3 regions of the Paenibacillus sp. FSL M7-0802 genome follow, and region 3 is predicted to be linked to each of the others. Evidence: predicted binding sites of a transcription regulator. Region 3 holds the regulator's gene; each other region holds the start of a gene.
What was found. Region 3 encodes Rex, which represses fermentation and respiration genes when NADH is low (regulators of the CRP and FNR family bind a similar motif). Its sites were predicted from a motif close to TTGTGAAATATTTCACAA; they were not measured.
Positions count from the first base shown of each region.

Region 1: the regulator Rex is predicted to act here: its motif matches at 4,370-4,387, upstream of nirB (nitrite reductase large subunit NirB).
Region 2: the regulator Rex is predicted to act here: its motif matches at 3,564-3,581, upstream of MHB54_RS17445 (cytochrome ubiquinol oxidase subunit I).

Region 1 covers NZ_JBBOSD010000001.1:2,066,658-2,073,529, reverse strand. Annotated here, with positions in the region: gene rpe (ribulose-phosphate 3-epimerase) at 1-98, shown strand, start outside; gene rpiB (ribose 5-phosphate isomerase B) at 118-567, shown strand; gene MHB54_RS09755 (DUF7916 family protein) at 610-1,569, shown strand; gene MHB54_RS09750 (beta-glucoside-specific PTS transporter subunit IIABC) at 1,707-3,566, shown strand; gene MHB54_RS09745 (DUF4867 family protein) at 3,563-4,234, shown strand; gene nirB (nitrite reductase large subunit NirB) at 4,494-6,872, shown strand, end outside.
Region 2 covers NZ_JBBOSD010000001.1:3,800,888-3,807,759, forward strand. Annotated here, with positions in the region: gene MHB54_RS17435 (sensor histidine kinase) at 1-1,595, shown strand, start outside; gene MHB54_RS17440 (response regulator transcription factor) at 1,588-3,246, shown strand; gene MHB54_RS17445 (cytochrome ubiquinol oxidase subunit I) at 3,652-5,058, shown strand; gene cydB (cytochrome d ubiquinol oxidase subunit II) at 5,045-6,058, shown strand; gene cydD (thiol reductant ABC exporter subunit CydD) at 6,058-6,872, shown strand, end outside.
Region 3 covers NZ_JBBOSD010000001.1:5,368,549-5,375,420, reverse strand. Annotated here, with positions in the region: gene MHB54_RS24575 (hypothetical protein) at 1-462, opposite strand, end outside; gene MHB54_RS24570 (cell wall elongation regulator TseB-like domain-containing protein) at 909-1,433, opposite strand; gene MHB54_RS24565 (amidohydrolase) at 1,471-2,772, opposite strand; gene MHB54_RS24560 (redox-sensing transcriptional repressor Rex) at 2,759-3,412, opposite strand; gene dinG (ATP-dependent DNA helicase DinG) at 3,457-6,324, opposite strand; gene MHB54_RS24550 (tetratricopeptide repeat protein) at 6,482-6,872, opposite strand, start outside.

The DNA of each region.
Region 1 (6,872 bases), 3.3 Mb from region 3:
CACACTACGGGGTTGAAGGATTCGTACTGGGGACATCCACTTTGTTTGGTAAAGAAGAATCTTACAAAACCATCATTAACAGATTAAAAAATATCTAATTCGGGGAGGAATAAAGCCATGAAAATTGCCATCGGTAGCGACCATGTGGCTGTAGAGCTTAAAACGACGATTTCAACTTATCTTAATGAACTGGGTCATGAGGTCATGGACTATGGACCGCAAACTTCAGAAAGAACCGACTATCCGAAGTATGGAAAGCTCGTTGCAGAGGCTGTGGTCGGAAAGCAGGCTGACGCAGGCATTCTGATTTGCGGCACAGGCGTGGGAATATCCATCTCGGCCAACAAAGTCAAGGGAATTCGGGCTGTAGTATGCAGCGAGCCTTATTCTGCACAGTTGTCCAAGCAGCACAACAATACAAATGTTCTTGCATTCGGTGCACGTGTCGTCGGAAGCGAATTGGCGAAAATGATAGTGAAATCATGGCTGGAGGCTGAGTTTGAAGGAGGACGCCATGGCGACCGCATCAAGATGATATCCGACATCGAGGAACAGCATTTGTGCTGACGAACGACCACTTAAAACATAAATGACTTGGAGGAGATTACATTGGCAAAAAGATTAATCGCAAGCACGAAAACGGATATTTTGAAATTTAGCGCAGCAGATCTAAAAGAATCCATTCTGGCTTCTGAAGGGCGCGTCATTATGGGACAGCATCATGTGATGCTGAATTCCGGCCTGGTCGATGGCGTTACCAATGCGGAGATCCAAGCAGCTTACGGCGCAGATATGGTTATGCTGAATGGCTTTGATATGATCAAGGAAGAATCCAATATCGGATTGCGTGAAATGAAGCATGGCAAGCTGGCTGATAAGCCGTATAGCCTGAAGCAAATCAAGGAATGGGCCGGTGTTCCGCTCGGTATTTATTTTGAGTGTCCAAGCCCGGATGCTCAGGTTGCGGGAGAACAATATGTGGAGGCCAAAGAAGGAAGAATCGCTTCCAGAGAGAACTTCCTGCGTGCCTTAGAGATTGGAGCTGACTTTATCGTATTGGGAGGAAATCCTTCCGCAGGTACAACCTTTGAACGGATCATTGAGGCTACCAAGCTGGCAAAAGAAACACTGGGAGACAAAATCCTGATCTGCGCCGGAAAATGGGAAGACGGAACCATTGAGAAAGTATTGGGTGATCCACTGAGCGAGAGACCTTCCAATGAAATTATTAAGGACTTGATCGATTCTGGTGCTGACGTTATTACGTTGCCTGCACCTGGCTCCAGACATGGTATTACAGTGGAGCACGTCAGACAATGTGTAGAATTTGTCCATTCATATAAACCCGGAACGCTTGCTCTTTCTTTCCTGAACAGCTCAGTTGAAGGGGCAGATGTTCAAACGATTGCCTGGATCGCACTCATGATGAAACAGACGGGCGCGGATATTCATGCCATTGGAGATGGTGGTTATGCAGGAACACCTCTTCCTGAGAACGTATACCAGCTTGCGCTGTCCATTAAAGGACGCAGACATACAATCAAGAGAATGGTAGGAAGAAGCCGGTAACGATTGACCCCGTGTAATTCAGAGACTCTATATTCTTTTCGTACTCCTTGGAGTGCGCGTAGAGTCTTTGAATTACCACCATCAATGTAAACGTTTACTTTCATAGATGCCAAATGAGGATTAAAGGAGCGAGCAGTATGTCCGATGAAAAACTGGCAAAAGACATTTTAGCGTCCGTTGGCGGAGAAGGAAATGTCTCTAGCTTGGTGCATTGTGCCACTCGGTTAAGATTTAAATTAAATAGCAGGGATCAGGCCGACAAGAACCAAACACAAAATATTCCCGGGGTTATTACAGTTGTTGAAAACGGTGGACAATATCAAGTGGTCATTGGAAATACGGTAGGGGACGTATATAAAGACATTTTAAAGATCAGTAGCCTTGGAGATGACGACAAATCGAATGCATCCGCTGCTTCTGATGGCAACTGGTTTAACAAAACGGTGGATATTATTTCCGGTATTTTCACACCATTTTTGGGGGCGCTGGCAGCTTCGGGGATTTTGAAAGGGCTTTTATTAATGCTCGTCTCGTTAGGATGGCTCACCAAAACAGGTGGTGTCTATTCGATCTGGTTCGCTGCCGCAGACAGTATCTTTTATTTCCTGCCGATCGCGATTGCTGTGACCTCTTCGAAGAAATTTGGAGCCAATACCTTTGTTGCGCTTGCGGTAGCAGGGGCTCTGGTGTATCCGAATATTATTACTTTGTATAACGATAAAACGGATATTTCGTTCTTCAATATTCCTGTTGTTCTTATGAGTTATACTTCTTCGGTTATTCCAGTGATTATCGCGGTTTGGTTGCTATCCATTCTGGAGAAATTCCTGAATAGAGTAATTCATGATAGCGTGAAAAATTTTATAACGCCACTTATCTGTCTGATGGTCATTGTTCCCTTGACTCTGATTGCGGTTGGACCAATTGGAATATATGCGAGCTTGGGGCTGGCTAAGGGTTACACTTTCTTATACAATTTGAGTCCGATTGTAGCGGGAGTCATTGTAGGTGCCGGGTGGCAGATGTTAGTTGTTATGGGGCTCCACTGGGCGTTTATTCCTATCATGTACAATAACATTGCGGTATACGGTCATGATACTTTGAAACCATTATTTGCGCCTTCTAACTTTGCACAAGCAGGTGCGGCACTGGGTGTATTCCTTAAAACCAGAAATCCAAAAGTGAGAGCGATTGCCGGGCCTGCAGCGATAACAGGTTTGTTTGGCATCACGGAACCGATCATCTACGGGATTAGTATCCGCTACAAAAAACCGTTCGTATGGGCTATTATCGGGGGCGCTATCGCCGGGGCAATCACAGGTGCGGCGGGTTCCGTGGCAATTGCTCCAGGTATACCGGGCTTGGCATCCCTGCCGATATTCTTCGGCACAGGATTTGCCGGATTCGTAATTGCCATTATCGTAGCTTATATATTCACAGCCATTACCACGTATTTCTTTGGATTTAATGATTCCATGGAAACAGAAATGATTGCAGTCCATGAAGAGAAGAAAGAAGCTGCAACCCCAGCTCCTGCGCTAACGAACGAGAATATTTCCAGCCCGCTGACGGGTACTGTCAAACCGTTATCCGAGATATCTGATGAAGTGTTCTCTACTGGAGCCATGGGTAAAGGCGTTGCTATTGTGCCTGAGGATGGCAAACTGCTCTCTCCATTCAACGGAACTATAGCTAATGCCTTCCGTACAGGCCATGCGATTGGTATTGTATCGGATGGAGGAACGGAGATCTTGGTTCACATCGGTATGGACACCGTCAAGTTGAAAGGACAGCATTTTAAAACGCATATCTCAGAAGGGGATCGGGTTACCAAAGGTCAACTGCTGGTCGAGTTTGATATTGGAGCAATTAAAGCTCTGGGCTATGACATGACTACACCGATTATTGTGACGAATACAGCCGAATACTCTGACGTTAAGGTGCTGGGAAATAACCGAGTGTACACAGGAGATTCATTGCTGGAGGTCAAGCTATGAAGACTACGGAAAGACTAAATCAAATCAATGCACCTTTGGTTATTTATGAGGTAATGAGCGAAGCATTCCGCCCGTATGGAAGGCTGCTGCCTCATTTTAATACCACAGAGCTTATCAAGTATGCAAAAGAAACGACCAGCGTACCCGATCAGGGAAACCATTATGTACCTTCGGTCGCAGAACTCGAAGACTTCGGTGTAATTCACCGGATTCAAGATGAGGTGTACGGCCAACTTCCAATTCAGGCTGGTTTTTGCGCAGGTCAGAATACGGGTCTGACCGGGCTGGAATATCATCAGGGCAGCGAGGTGGTGATTGCCGCTACAGACTGTATTCATCTTGTCGGCAGAGTACAGGACATTGAGGACAATTCCTATGACAGTGCAAATGTTCAGGTGTTTTTTCAGCCTAAAAACACGGTTGTCGAGATATATTCAACGACACTTCATTATGCTCCCTGTAAAGTTGACAGTGAAGGATATTTGACGATTGTGATCCTTCCGGCAGGAACGAATATGCCACTTGAAGCGGGAGAAGGTAGCCGGGGGAACCTACTGCTGACTAAGAAAAATAAATTTCTTATGGTTCATAGTACACAGATGGAAAAAATCGCGGCTGGCGTCCATCCCGGGCTGCACGGGAAGTTGCTGAATATTTCACCCATTTGAGTCAAAGTCCATCATTCATAAATTAAACTAAGGGACCAGCTAGCTGGTCCTTTTTTTTAACTCAATTTCAGCTGCTTACCTTTATCCCTTGAAGCAGAATAGGGAAATCCCTAAATATTTTTAATTTGAACTACATTGTGATTCTAATCACATATAGCTCTATCTGCTGCATTAAAATAGAAGCATAAGCAATATTCATAGGAACGTAGGAGATGTCGTCGGATAGGAAGCATCGTCGAATGAATGGAGGAACCGGTATATGATAAACAGTAAACAAAAACTTGTGGTTATAGGGAACGGGATGGCTGGTATCAATACGGTCGAACAAATTTTGAAATTAACGGATAAGTATGAAATTACGGTCCTGGGAAATGAGCCGCATCCGAACTATAACAGGATCATGCTCTCTTATGTGTTGGAAGGTAGTAAAACGATTGATGATATCATACTGAACGATTTGCAATGGTACGCGGATCAAGGGATTACTTTATATACAGGAAAAATGGTGAAAAGCATTGACGGTGAGAACAAGAAGATTCGCACCGAAGACGGACTGGAAATTGATTATGATGTAGCTTTGGTAGCTACTGGTTCACAATCATTTATTCTGCCTATTCCGGGTAAAGAATTACCGGGTGTCATCGGTTTCCGAGATATCGCCGATTGCTCGGCAATGCTTGAGGCAGCAAAGACCTTTAAAAAGGCAGCTGTCATTGGTGGAGGCCTATTGGGGCTGGAAGCAGCTAAAGGCTTGGTCAACCTGGGTATGGATGTTACGGTCGTTCATTTAATGGAGGATTTGATGGAACGCCAGCTGGACCGGGAAGCCTCTGCGATGCTGAAAACAGAACTAGAACGCCAGGGAATCAAGTTTGCTATGCAAATGCAAACTGCGGAGGTGTACGGTCAAGATCGGGTACAAGGACTGCGGTTTTCAGACGGAAGCGAGCTGGAAGCGGATTTGGTCGTTATGGCCGTCGGGATCAAACCTAATATTCAGGTGGCTGTGCAAAGTGGTATGGAAACGAACCGTGGTATTGTAGTCGATGATTTGATGAGAACCTCCGTGCCGGATGTATATGCTGTAGGGGAATGTGTTGAACACCGCGGAACCTGTTACGGCTTGGTAGCTCCGCTATTTGAACAGGGGAGTGTAATTGCCAAACATTTGGCAGGTGCGGATACTGAAGGTTATATGGGATCGGTGGTTTCCACCAAGCTCAAAATTTCAGGGGTGGATGTTTTCTCAGCTGGCGAATTCATAACCCAGCCTGAACATACGGTGATTGTGGCAAAGGATGAGTGGAAGCGCACATACAAAAAAGTGCTGCTTCGTGAAAATAAGATTGTTGGAACTGTACTGTTTGGCGATGTGAGCGAATCTGCTAGCCTTCAAAAATATGTGCGTCAGCAAACATTGATGACAGATGAGATATATGGACAGATCATGGGTACTGGATGCAGCAAGGACGGGGCGAAATCATTATCCGCTGAAACGATGGCTGATGACGAAATTGTCTGTGGCTGTAACGGTGTAACCAAAAAGACGATTGTGGATGCGATTAATGATAATGGACTGACCACAGTCGATGAAATTAAGGCATGTACCGGAGCAACGCGTTCCTGTGGAGGGTGTAAGCCGGTTGTAGAGCAAATTCTGCAGTACGTTCTTGGAGACAGCTTCAAGACGTCAGCCAAGCAAGGAATATGTGGCTGCACAACTTTGAGTCGGGACGAGATTGTGGAAGCGATCAAAACCAAAGGACTGACAACAACGCGTGAAGTTATGAATGTACTGGGTTGGCATAATGATGAAGGATGCTCCAAATGTCGGCCAGCGCTGAATTACTATCTGGGAATGATTAACCCGGATACCTATGAAAATGAGGGAGATTCCCGTTTTGTAAATGAGCGATTGCACGCGAACATTCAAAAGGATGGAACGTTTACAGTTGTTCCTAGAATGTACGGTGGTGTAACGACCCCAGAAGATTTGAAGAAGATAGCAGATGTTTCTCTTAAATACAACGTTAAGGTCGTTAAAGTAACAGGAGGACAGCGGCTGGATTTGATCGGTGTCCGTAAAGAGGATCTGCCTAAAGTATGGGAAGAACTCGATATGCCGTCGGGATATGCCTACGCGAAGTCACTTCGTACAGTTAAAACCTGTGTTGGATCACAATTTTGCCGGTTTGGCACACAGGACTCGATGGGAATGGGAGAAGTGTTGGAACGGAAATTCGAACGACTGGATTTCCCGGCAAAATTCAAATTAGCGGTTAATGGATGTCCACGCAACTGTGCGGAATCATGTACCAAAGATATCGGAATCGTAGGTAATGATGGGGGCTGGGAGATCTTTATCGGTGGTAATGGCGGTATTAAAGCGCGGTTGGCTGATTCACTCTGTAAAGTAAAAACCGACGCCGAGTTGATTGATATTGTAGGAAGCGTAATGCAACTCTACCGGGAAACAGGACAATACCTGGAACGTACTTCGGAGTGGGTGGAACGGATCGGTCTGGAGGAGATTCAGAAGGCTGTCGTTCATGATACAGATCATCGACAAGCTTTAGTAGAACGCATCGAATTTGCATTACAACAGGTCGAAGACCCTTGGAAAAAGATCATCAATGAT
Region 2 (6,872 bases), 1.6 Mb from region 3:
ATTTACTGCGTGTGCCAACGGATATTTCAAATGGGCTCATGTTCGATAAGAGGCTGAGGGAGATGGCGAACAGACGGTATCCGGGTATGGTAGAGCTGATGAATGCGTATCATCAATACAAGGATTTTAATGAGTATACTCAGCAATATAGAGAGGTTGCTACCATCCGGTTCTATTCGTACAATCCGACGCTTGTCAATAATCTGGAGTTTATTCCAGTGGACTCTAACATTGAGCGGCAGCAGTGGTTCCAAACGGCTTTGAAGGGGACGGCGATTAACTGGTTTTACATTCAGGATAAGGAAGATAACCCGGTTAATCGCCTGAGCCTGGTACGGCAAATTCCATTTCCCGAATACAATACCAAGGGAGTTCTGATGATATCGCTGAGTCAGACCGAGTTGAATGATATGCTGAGCAAGGAGCCCTTTGAAACATTGATTGCAGATCGTAATGGTATTGTGGTCGCAGCTACTCGTCCGCAGTCGGTGGGTCAGACGTTGGGAGATTTACATTTGGGCTTTGATGTTCAGCGTGCGGGTAAGGGAATATATGAAGCGAAAATCAACGGAAAGTCCTCCAACATCATCGTGGATGAGCTGCTGCCCGCCTCCAGTGTGAGCGGATTTACGATTATTTCAGTGTTTTCGACGGAGCATATTGTACAGGGAGCCAACCGAATTAGCTTGATTGGTGCTCTATGTGTTCTTGCGGTGCTGGTTATGGCACTGATTCTGATCACCATCATTTCCTGGCTGATTACCAAACGCCTACAGCGGTTGAGCTATGAACTGGGTAAGGTAGCCGCGGGCGATTTTCATGTGGTATCGAGTGTGGAGGGAAGGGACGAGATCGGGGATTTATCCCGCCGTTTCAACTATATGGTGAACAGTATTCGCCAACTCATGGCGCAGGTCTATGAGACGAGTGAGCATAACAACAGACTGGAATTGGCACAAAAGGATATCAAGCTAAAAATGATGGCTAGCCAAATTAATCCGCATTTTCTGTTTAATGCGTTAGAATCCATTCGAATGAAAGCACATCTGAATGGGGAAGCGGAAATTGCAACGACGGTGCGTTTGCTTGGCAGGCTGATGCGCCGGAATCTGGAGATTGGCAGTGGTAAAACGACGGTACTACAGGAGCTGGATATGGTGCGATCCTATTTACAAATTCAGCAGTTCAGATTTGGAAATCGTTTGATTTATGAAGTGAATTTGGAAGAAAGCGCGACGGACCTGTCGATTCCTCCCTTAATCATACAACCGCTGGTGGAAAATGCAGTCATTCATGGCCTGGAAAATAAGGAAGAGCCAGTTACCGTGAAGGTAGATATTGCAATAGAACGAAGAGAGCTAAAAATTAAAGTAGAAGATGATGGGATTGGCATGGAAGCTGGGCAACTGACCCGTCTGCTAGCTCGGATCAGGGGGACGGAAGAGCCGGAAGGAAGCAGTATTGGCCTGCGTAATGTACATCAACGTCTAACATTGATGTACGGCGAACGTTATGGACTGCATATTGAAAGCGCATTACAAGAAGGAACAACCGTATACTTTTCCATACCAAGGGGGGAAGAGTCGAATGTATAAAGCAATGATTGTAGATGATGAGCCTGCGATTCGTGAAGGATTGTCCTCCATTATTGACTGGGGGAATTGTGGCTTCCGTATTGTCGATACGGCAGGGAACGGACGCGAGGCTCTGGATAAGTTCGGAGAGCATCGACCGGAGCTGGTCATTGTAGATATTCGTATGCCCGGGATGAGTGGGCTGGAGGTCATACGAAGCATACGTGAAAAGAACGGAGAGCCGTTTCACTTTCTCATATTAAGCGGATATGCAGACTTTGATTATGCACGGCAAGCCATGGGCTTCGGGGTGGATGGCTACCTACTGAAGCCAGTTGATGAGGAAGAAATGACGACAGAGTTGAAACGGGTACGGCAAAACATTGAGGACGAGAAAGAAGATGGCAAATGGGGAAGTCCGCCTTCCCATGAGCGTAATTGGATCGAAGCACTATTGTTTCCGGTTCATCAAGAGCATGCTCGTAATGCTGTGGAAAGCAGCGATTCTCTTCACAGAGCATCCAAGCAAGCTGAACATCAAAGCGGTAACGGAAAACATGGACAACAGCCCGTGTTACCAGCGTTGGACTGGAGTAGCTATCAGGTTATTCTGCTCGATTTACGTATTCCTGACTGGGATCGGCAAGCTCGGCTGGCGGCAGCAAAGCAGCGGCTAACAGAATTGTGCCATGAGCAGGGCAGAGGTATCGTGTTTGAGGCTGGAATATATATGGGTCTTTTGCTTCCCGCCACGTTAAAAACGGAGAAAGATGCTGTTCAGTTACTGGCTGCTTGGCGACAGGAGCTAAAGCCGTGGGCAAAGGAAATTTATGTGGCTGCCGGTGATCCTGTAGCCATTCTTAACGACATTCCCAGGTCTTTTGAGCAGGCACTACGATTGTTAGAACGTACGTTTTTGTTCCGGGCAGAAAGAGCCATGCTTTCCGGAGACCTACACGAATTGGAGACAGTCGAGACTGAAAGGAGTGGAGCGTCTGATAGTGCCACAGATGATCCCCTACGTTATGCAGAAAAGCTGTATTATGCGCTAGATATGGCTAATAGTGAAGCTGCAACCCGTGTCATTAAGGAAATGGAAGGCCAATTTCCACGGATTTATCGCACAGAATCTGCAATCAAGGCGGCGTTCGCCCAAACATTCACACTGGCGTTGAACAAGTATGCAGCCGGACAGGATCACAGCCGAACCGTGCTAGAGGAGCACTCCAGCTTTATAATCGATGTATATGCTTATTCCACATTGGGCGAGCTGGTGGATCACTCGCTGGAGCATGTGTTGCAATGGATTGGCCAGACTGAATCTGGTGGCAAGGGCATCATCATGAAACAAATGATTGACTTTATACATAGTCATTATGATGAAAATTTGCGACTGGAGTTACTGGCAGATATGTTCAATTACAATAGTGGCTATTTGGGCAAACTGTTCAAAAGTCATACTGGCGAGGCCTTTAATGCCTACCTGGATAAGGTGAGGATTGAGCGAGCAAGAGAATTGCTTGCTCAAGGAATTAAGGTGCACCAGGTGGCGGAACGCGTAGGATATGCGAATGCAGATTATTTTCATAGTAAATTTAAAAAGTATGTTGGAATGTCACCTTCCTCCTACCGTAATCGGGTTCAAAAGAACGGAGGAACAGATGGCTGTTGATAGAATCCCTAGGTTTAACGCTATGAAGTCTCTCTTACAGATGTCGGAGGTACGACCTCCGAACGAAGAGAGGCTCTTTTTTATGGCGGATAAATGGATAGATCAATCGAAAATGTCACATTTATTATGTAGTTTAGGCCGTTTTCATCAAATCGCCATCGTTATGACACATATTTGACACGATGTTCACATTTTCGATTCTATTTCATTTAAATTTATTCTATATAATGGGGATAATCTGAAGCCGGATCATGACAACCATGGTGAAGGTAGTTGAGTGAGTCATTTTCTAAAAAGTGACCGCTGCATATGTAAGAATGTGAATACTATCACAAATGTAGAAGACTTCAGATTACAGACACTATAAATCAATGTTAAGAGAAGTGCAGGGGGAGGAGCAACATCATGGACGTATTGGATTTGGCACGGTTGCAGTTTGCAACCACAACGATTCTTCACTTTGTTTATGTGCCGATCTCCATTGGATTGTCGTTATTGGTGGCAATTATGGAGACTATGTATGTTATCAAAAAAAATGACTTGTACAAAAAAATGGCTCAATTCTGGGGAACGTTTCTGCTGATTAACTTTGCATTGGGCGTAGTCACCGGGATTTTGCAAGAATTCCAGTTCGGGATGAACTGGTCGGACTTTTCCCGTTTTGTGGGTGATGTATTCGGTACGCCGCTGGCGATTGAAGCGCTACTTGCATTTTTCCTGGAATCGACCTTTATCGGATTATGGGTATTCGGTTGGGAAAGATTGTCCAAAACGGTCCATTTAATCTGTATGTGGCTGGTATCTATCGGTACGATGTTATCGGCGTTGTGGATTCTAGCTGCTAATTCATTCATGCAGCGTCCAGTAGGATATGAGATTCAAAATGGACGTGCAGAAATGAAAGATTTTGCTGCTCTGTTAACGAATGAACAACTGTTATGGGAATTTCCGCATACGTTGTTTGCTGCTTTTGCAACGGGGGCATTTCTTATCGCGGGTATCAGTGCATGGAAGCTGATGCACAAAAAGAATATGGACTTTTTTAAACCTTCTTTTAAATTGAGCATTATTGTTGCCTTAATCAGTGCCATTGCTATTCCTTTGTTTGGTCATGGTCAGGCTCAATATTTAGTGAAAACACAACCGATGAAGATGGCTGCCAGTGAGGGCTTATGGGAGAACAGCGGTGACCCCGCTCCTTGGACAGTTATCGCGGGTATTGATCCTGAAAAGAAGGAAAATACCTTTGAAATTAAAGTTCCTTTTGCTCTGAGTTTTCTATCTTATAGTAAATTTTCCGGCTCTGTGCCTGGTATGAATGAGCTTCAAGCAGAATATGAAAAAACCTATGGTCCGGGCGATTATATCCCGCCAGTACGTACCACGTTCTGGAGCTTCCGTATTATGATTGCGGCGGGATGTGGCATGATTGCACTCGCTTTATACGGTACTTACCTGACGTTCCGTAAAAAGCTGGAAGGTTCACATCGCTGGTTCTTCCGTCTTATGATATGGGGGATATCCCTTCCATTCATTGGGAATACTGCTGGTTGGATCATGACCGAAATAGGTCGCCAACCGTGGACTGTATTTGGTTTGCTTCAAACAAAAGATTCTGTTTCGCCCACGGTTGTGGCAGGAGAAGTGCTGTTCTCGTTCATCTCATTTACCACATTGTATTTAATTTTAACAGGTGTGCTGGCATTTCTGTTTTACCGTACGGCTCGCAAAGGTCCAGATATCGAGCCACATCAGCAAACGGTAATTCATGATCCATTTGCCCAAGGGGGTGACAATAATGACGCTAAATGATTTATGGTTCTTATTGATCGCAGTGTTGTTTACCGGTTTCTTTTTTCTGGAGGGCTTTGATTTTGGCGTGGGGATGGCCACGGGATTGGTACCGCGCAATGACCAACAAAAACGTTTGATGATCAATACGATTGGTCCATTTTGGGATGCCAACGAAGTGTGGCTGATTACAGCAGCAGGTGCGATGTTTGCCGCTTTCCCGCATTTTTATGCAACTATGTTCAGCGGATATTATCTGGTATTTGTCTTTATTTTGCTAGGTTTGATTTTGCGTGGAGTTTCTTTTGAGTTCCGCGGCAAGGCTGAAGGGAAATGGTGGACAGGAACGTGGGATGCCTGCATTCTGATTGGTAGCTTTCTACCGCCGATGCTGTTCGGTATGGCTTTTGCGGCTTTGGTGAAAGGTGTACCTATTCAGCAAAACATGGATTTGAAAGCTGGATTTTCCGATGTGTTCAATGGATACACCGTATGGATTGGACTGACAGTGGTCGGAATGTGCCTAATGCATGGGCTGACGTTCATTTCCCTGCGGACGATTGGAGAAGTACGGGATCGTGCTCGCGTGATTGCGTCCAAATTTCTTCCGGTATTGGGCATTTTACTCGCTGGCATGGTGGTATGGACTTATTTTGCAACGGATTTATTTGCACGTCGCGGTCCCTTTATGTATGCTGCGGTAGCAGTGGGAATTGTCGCCTATGTGCTGACGTGGTACTTCCTGAAGCAGGGCCGCGAAGGATGGGCCTTCGGGATGACAGGTGCATTGATTTTGCTGACCTTCGTTTCGTTATTCGTTGGTTTGTTCCCAAGATTTATGGTGAGCTCGATTAACAGTGCTTTTGATTTGACGATTTATAATGCAAGCTCCAGTCATTACACACTGAAAGCCATGACGATTGTTGCAGCAACGCTTTTACCCTTTGTGCTGGCTTATCAGGCGTGGAGCTATTTTGTTTTCCATAAGCGTCTCAGTGAGAAGGATCATTTGGAATACTAATGGATAAGGCATGGTTAGAATTAAAGGGCATTCGGCCAGTAATGCTGCTACTGGCTGCCCTTTCCCTGCTCCAGGGGGCTGCTGTGATTGCACAAGCAGTCTTCTTGGCAAAGGCTGTTACGATTTTATTTGATAAAAATCCGCTGGTGATGGCTTGGCCGTCACTGGCGTTGTTTTTCGCTGCTTTTGCAATGAGGCATACGATGATCTGGCTGCAACGACGGACAGCCGGCCGTTTTGCCGAAGCTTCAGGCGCTTCCTTACGGGAGCGTCTGCTTGCACGTTTGTTCGAACGGGGGCCGGGTTTTGCAGCGCAGGAAGGCAGCGGCAAGTTGGTGACGCTAGCGCTGGACGGAATGGATCGTTTTCGCACGTATTTGGAACTGTCCATTCCTCGAATGATTGACATGATGGCTGTAACTATACTTGTGCTTGTGTATGTTTTCACATTGGATGTCATTTCAGGTGTAATTTTGACGACTACGATGCCGATTCTGGTGGGCTTCTTTATTTTGCTCGGCTTGGCAGCGCGGAAGCAGGCAGACAAGCAATGGCGTTCCTATCGTTTGTTATCTCACCATTTCACGGATTCGCTACGTGGACTTCAGACACTAAGGTTTTTGGGTCGTAGCCAAGAGCATGGGGAAACGGTTGGGAAGGTCAGCGACCAATACCGCACAGCAACGATGCGCACGCTGCGGGTAGCGTTTCTTTCCTCATTTGCCCTCGATTTTTTTAGTATGCTATCGGTCGCTTTTGTCGCGGTAGGCTTGGGGCTGCGCCTGATTAGTGGCTCGGTGGGTCTGGAGGCAGC
Region 3 (6,872 bases):
GCTGAGTCGGATATAGACATTGTTCGAATCCATATCGGTATCAGCTTTGATACCCGTCTTTTTCTTTTTCATCTGCTCAACTGTAGATGAAATTTGAGTATACTTTTTATTTTCCATCGCTTCGGCCACAGGAAACATAGCCTCAGACCACCATTGATTCAGTGCTGAATTGGAACGATCTGCGATATCCAACTTAATGGTGCGGCTGCCAATGATGGATTGTCCTTTTTGCTTAACCACATCGACCAATTTGGCCACATCCGCCTGCGGTTTGAGATCTAGTTTCAATACAACCTGATCCTGTTTAATATCTATTTGAGCGCTTGTCACGCCTGGATATTGAGATACCAGTTTTTCCAGAGGACTTTGCATTGTAACCTGACGGTAAATGAACCATCCCCCAAATAGCAGCAAAGCTGCCAAAACTGCCGCCACAACGATAGGAACTGCACGCAATTTCAAACAACATCCTCCTCTCAAAATGTAAAACTCAGAAGAAACGGGACGAATGTCAACAAACAACCAAATTGCATGATCTTATAGTGATCAGCAATTCTTTTTTCTATCATTTTTGTCTATCACTTATAAAATATAGTATATCATAACGTATATCTAATATCGAAGGCAATGTGTGGAGGAGTTGTGATGAGGCAAAATCTTTGGTTATGGTGGAGGCGAGACGCTGCGTGTAGGATTTGATCTTACGATCGCTGTTGCCCGCCATAAAGATGAATTTGACCTAGGAGAGAAGATGGATAGGTAAAGATGCTTCACTGGCTTTCAGCCAGCTTTACGGCATAGCAAAACTAAAAGACGTAAATACGATTTTTGTCGTATTTACGTCTTTTTCTTGAGTTTTTAATCATTTACTAGTCATTCATTCAACATTTGCCAATCCTCACACCAGCTCAGTTATTGGGCAAAGTATATTTCACACCCGTCGCTACCCCATCTGAGAAACGATAAAAGGTGTAGTAATGATGACTTCCATCATCGTAAAACAACTGCCACACATATTCGCCATTGAACACACTCGGCTGAAGCCTTACAATTTTTGCACCTGGAAGCTGCTGCTGAATTATTGCCGTCATTTTTTGCTCATCGACTCCGTTCTTCAGCAACTCGGTGTGAACACCGCTATTATCTGCGACAGGTACGTTAGGTTGTCCTTCCACTTTTTGAAAAGGAACCCACACCATTATATTTTCATTCTGTGCATTTTTCCCTTGAACCACCCAATATACCTGATCCCACACAGACTTCCATGTTTGAGTCGTGCTAACCAGACCACCTGATTGCTTGGCCTTAATGATAGCGGCATTTTTCTCAGCCACCTGGTCTTGAGTAACATAGGAATAATACCAGAAAATGCTGACCAGGATCAGTATCACGGCCAAAATGGCGACCGCTATCCATTTTTTCTTATTTTTCAAACCTGTGCTTCCTCTCTAAGGGGATGTGACACCTAAATTAGCGCGACAGCAGCCCTTCAAAGGCGGCTTGTGCCTCATGTTTGATACGTTCCTCGTCCATAGTCAGGCATTCGCCGTTTTTCACAACCTGGCGACCGTCTACCCACACATGAGCCACGTCCTTGGCGCTTGCAGAGTATACCGCATGGGAAATAAGATCTGTACGCGGCAAGAAATGTGCCTGATTCAGATCCAACGCGATAAAGTCAGCCTTGTTGCCTGCTGCCAACGCTCCTACTTCTTTTAAACCAATCGACTTTGCACCGTATTCTGTTGCCAGACGCAGCGCTTCACTTGCAGGAACTGCCGTAGGGTCACCGGATACACCCTTGTGAATAAGTGCCGCCAGACGCATTTCCTCGAACATATCCAGGTTATTATTGCTGGCAGGACCATCCGTTCCGAGAGAAACAGTAACCCCTGCACGCAGCAATTCAGGCACTCTGGCCACACCACTTGCCAGCTTCAAGTTGCTACCAGGATTATGTGAAACCGCTACACCACGTTCAGCCAGTAAAGCTATTTCTTCGTCGTTCAAATGAACGCCATGGGCAACAAGCGAAGGACGGGAGAAAAAGCCAAGCTTATCTAAGTGTGCAACTGGACGCAAACCGTAGTCGCGTACGTTTTGCTCCACTTCGGCGATCGTCTCAGACATGTGCGTATGCAGTGGCAAGTCCAGATCATGCGCAGCTTGTACGAATTTTTCAATAAACGCAGGTGGACATGTGTATGGCGCGTGCGGAGACATCATCGTTGTAATACGCCCGTCTGCTTTACCATGCCAGTTACGCGCAAAAGTCACGGCCTCAGCCAGCTTGATTCGCTGTTCTTCTTCCGAGCAAAGTCCAATTGCTCCACGCATCAGACTTGCACGAATACCTGACTCTTCAGCTACACGAGCCACCTCATCCATATGATCGTACATATCCAGGAAGGTCGTTGTTCCACCTTTCAGCATTTCCAGCACAGACAAGGACGTACCCCAGTACACGTCCGTAGATGTAAACTTGGCTTCCATAGGCCACATTTTCTCCTGAAGCCATACTTGAAGTGCCAAGTCATCTCCATGCCCACGCAGCAGAGACATCGCCGCATGACCATGAGTATTAATCAGACCAGGTAAAAACAATAGCCCCTTACCATCGATCGCTTCCGTCTCTTCCTCACCCGCAGGCAAAGTTTCGCCAATATAAGTAATACGGCTATCCTCCACAATCATAAAACCATGGACTACCCCAGCTTCTGATCCATTTACGGCAAAAGAGCCGTTTTTAATCATCCATTTATTCACTGTCATATTGTGTTTCTTCCTTTCCGTCCTCCAAATAATAAGCGAGGCTAAGCAAATCAGTTGTAAAGTCTGTGGCATGAATCCGAATGTTGGCCGGTGCCTTGAGAGTAGTCGGTGCAAAGTTCAGGATCGCTCCAATTCCGCTCTCAATAAGCCTGTCAGCCACGTGCTGTGCTTCAAAATCAGGTACGGTAATAATCCCGATTCGAATGTTTTTTTCTTTCACAGTCGCTTCCAGTTCATCCATCGGTTGAACGACCAATGTATTGATCTTGGTCCCTACCTTATCCGGAAACGCATCAAATACTGCGACAATCTTCATATTGTCTTTTAAATAAGCGTTATAATTCGAAAGGGCTTGCCCCAGATTACCCGCACCGACCAATACGACATTAATTTGCTGGTCGATTTTCAGGATATGGCGTATTTTCTCAATTAGATAAGAAACATCATAACCGATACCCTTCCGACCAAAATCTCCAAAATAGGCGAGATCTTTACGGATTTGGGCCGGGTTCAAATCTAGCCTCTGTCCCAACTCTTGAGAAGAGACCGTAGCCACCTCCCGTTTGTGAAGTGCATTCAGATAACGTAAATATACGGGTAACCTCCGTACGACAGCCTCTGAAATTTTATCTGATTTCATACTTGCTCCCCCTAATTGTAACGAACATACTTAGTGTCCGTCCGTTATGCCTCTGTCTCCGGGGCGGATTGGAGCCATTCGGCGATGCGGGGCACCATTTGCTCCGATGGCATATGCTCCATTTTTGGTCCCGGTAACGAGTACAAAAAGTGCTTTCCGTAATAGGATTCGATCACACGCGTATCGTAAACGATAACGACCCCGTGGTCGCTCGCTGTACGTACTAACCGACCAAATCCCTGTTTGAAGCGAATGACCGCTTGTGGTACAGACAGCTTCATAAATGGATTCTTCTTCTGCTGCTGAAGCAGCTCGCTTTTTGCCTCCAGCAACGGGTGATTCGGCGGTTGAAACGGCAAGCGAACAATGGCCAGACAAGTCAGAGCCTTTCCTGGAATATCGACGCCTTCCCAGAAGCTGCTGGTTCCCAGCAATACAGAAGCTTTGGCTTCCTGAAAACGGCGGGTTAGCTTGCTGCGACTCCCACTGTCCACACCTTGTCCCAGCACAGTAATTTCGCTGGATGCTAAGGCCTCTTTGAGCGGCTCATACACTTGCCGGAGCATCCGATAGGAAGTAAACAGAACGAGCATTCTCCCCCGCGTCGCCTGAGCAGTCGCTCCTAGAGAGCTAACGAGCATATCTACAAAATGTGCATCTCCTACACTGCCCTTCACACTTGGGAAATCCCGTGGAATGACCAGCAACACCTGATCCCTGTAATTAAAGGGTGACGGGAGCTGCGAAGTCATCAGCCGCTCTTGATCTGCGGCCTCCTGCAAGCCGAGCTGATCGATCATGTACTGAAACGACTTATCTACCGATAAGGTAGCAGACGTCAGAATAATGCTTCTTTTTTTGTCAAAAAACATTTCTTTCAACTGGCGGCTCACATCGACGGGCACCGCATAAAATTGCAATGATTTACTACGGAATTGCCCACTCGCTTCGAGCCAGTATACGGTTGTTTCATCATCGAGTCGGATAAAAAAGCGCAAATTTTCTCGGATTCCCGCCAAATCCTTGAGCAGACCCGTGATATCTGTAATAAGGCTATCTGCCGCATAATCGTCATGTTCTTCCTTGACGTCCAGCATCAGCTTGTCGCCCTTGCGCAAAATTTCGCTCATCGTTACATATAGCTGATTTTCCAAAGCCCCCGCCTGATCCCACTTTGCAGGCTTGGCCGAAGGTTTGAGACGGGAAGAAAACTGTCCTGTTTCACCCGGTGTCGCATCGCTTCGCTCTGGCAACATGCCAAACAGCTTGTCGCTTAGCAGGTCCCAAGTTTCCTTAACCTCTAACACGAGCGGATACAGCTGGTCGATGGTTGAGGCCCAATCCGCCGACTTCTCGTGCCCCGATTTCGCCAACTGTTGACGAAGTGAAGGCAGTTGTCCATTCTTGCTGTCTTTGAACAGTCGCGTCAGTGTATGCACGAGTGTGAAATATTTCATATGCATACCTAGGTGCTTACCAGCTACTTCCTCTAGGTGATGGGCTTCATCAATCACCAGATGTTCATAGCTCGGCAACAACTGGTGACTGGCTTTGACGTCTGTGAACAACTTAGAGTGATTCGTAATAACGACATCCGCTATTCCTGCTTCATGGCGTGCACGATGATAATAGCATTTGCGGAACCATGGACAAGAACGACCAAGACAGGACTCTGAATCACTCGCCACCGTTTCCCAGAAATCTCCTCCACGGTTGCTCAGATTCAGTTCTTCATCATCACCGGTTTCTGTTAGCGTCAACCAGACGATCATCTGAGCCGCTGTAATTAAGTCTTCCTTCGGTGTCGCGAAGTCTCTTCTGTTTATTTTATGTTCAAACTTACGCAGACACAAATAATGTCCCCGACCCTTGAAAATAGCAGCCCGGAACGGAAACGGAATCACCTTGGTCAGCATAGGAATGTCGCGCTCGCGTAATTGCTCCTGCAGGTTGATCGTATGTGTACTTACCATAACGCGCTGTCCTTTTTTTACACTGTGATACAGCGATGGGAGCAAATAACCGAGAGACTTTCCTGTTCCTGTACCTGCTTCGATCAGCAGATGCTTGTCTTCACTCAGTGCCTGATTTACACCCTCAATCATCTGTATCTGCGCCTCGCGCTCCTCATATTGGCTCAAGGATGAACGCAAATTGTCCCGCACATCATCCATGTACTCCTCAAAGGAAACACCTGAAAGTGGATTCGGGTCATCTTCTCTACGCGGTGCAGCTAGCTCCGTCCAATCTTCCACTTTTAGCGCAAGCTGACGAAAAAACTGATGTCCCTCCAAATCCTGAATAGGATCAAGCTCTTTCTCTTCACGCACCCCATCAAGAAACCATCCAAGGTCACTGTCTTCCTCTGCAAACAAATCACTAAGCCGCTGTATCGTTATCAGAGGTAATGCTTGAAGCTCACCCAGACACTTTAAAAACACCTCAGCCGTAGCCAACGCGTCGCTGTCTGCTTGGTGAGGGCGATCATGCGCCAGCCCGAACTCAGAAGACACAAAACCTAACTGATACGAAGATAGCGATGGAAACATAATTTTCAGAAAATCCATTGTATCCAAGATTCTTCCGCTAAACGGCAAATATCCGCACCGATCCAGAGCGTTTTGCAAAAAATTAAAATCAAACGCCACATTATGACCGACCAGCACAACATCGTCCAGCATAGGCACGAGCTCCATCATCATTTCTTCAAGTGCAGGAGCATCCTTGACGTCATCGTCTGTAATTCCGGTCAATCCAGTGATAAAAGGTGGAATAGATCTGCCAGGGTTCACATAAGAGCCGTAAACACGGGAAATGCTGTTATCATGATCTATAATTGCAAGTCCGACTTGAATGATGTCATCCGCGGACTGGGTGCCTGTCGTTTCAAAATCCAATACCGCAAATTTCATTCGGGCTTAATCCTTTCTTATGACACTTACAAAAATAATAACTCTATATATTAGCATAGCAGAAGATCGCCTGTTTGGAAATTAAGACAGCCAAAAAAGACGATGCACACGCCGCCTGAGGAGGTGGGCATGCATCGTCTTACTCGGTGTCTGACAACTACATCCAGGTCATCATGGAGCTGTCGTATCGAAGCATTTCGGTACCGGACAAACAGGCTTCCATATTGTGCAGCGGCTCGGGTAACGCAGGATCGAACTGATGTGCGAGAGCAAAACATTTTTGCGCCTCCTCTACGTCAGCCTGCTTTGCCAACAGACAGCCTAGCGCATTATAGATGACCGCCTTTAGTCCTGCCTGCTCAGTCAGGTCCAGCACCTTCTGAAAATGGCATACAGCCTCTGCTGGATCATCTAGTTGAAAATAGGCCATTCCCATATACATGCGACTCTGCCAGCTGTTCGGAAAATGCTGTAGTACCTGCTCAAATTGTTGGATCGCCTCAGGGTACATAAGTAATCGATAATACCCTTGCCCCCGATTAAAAGCT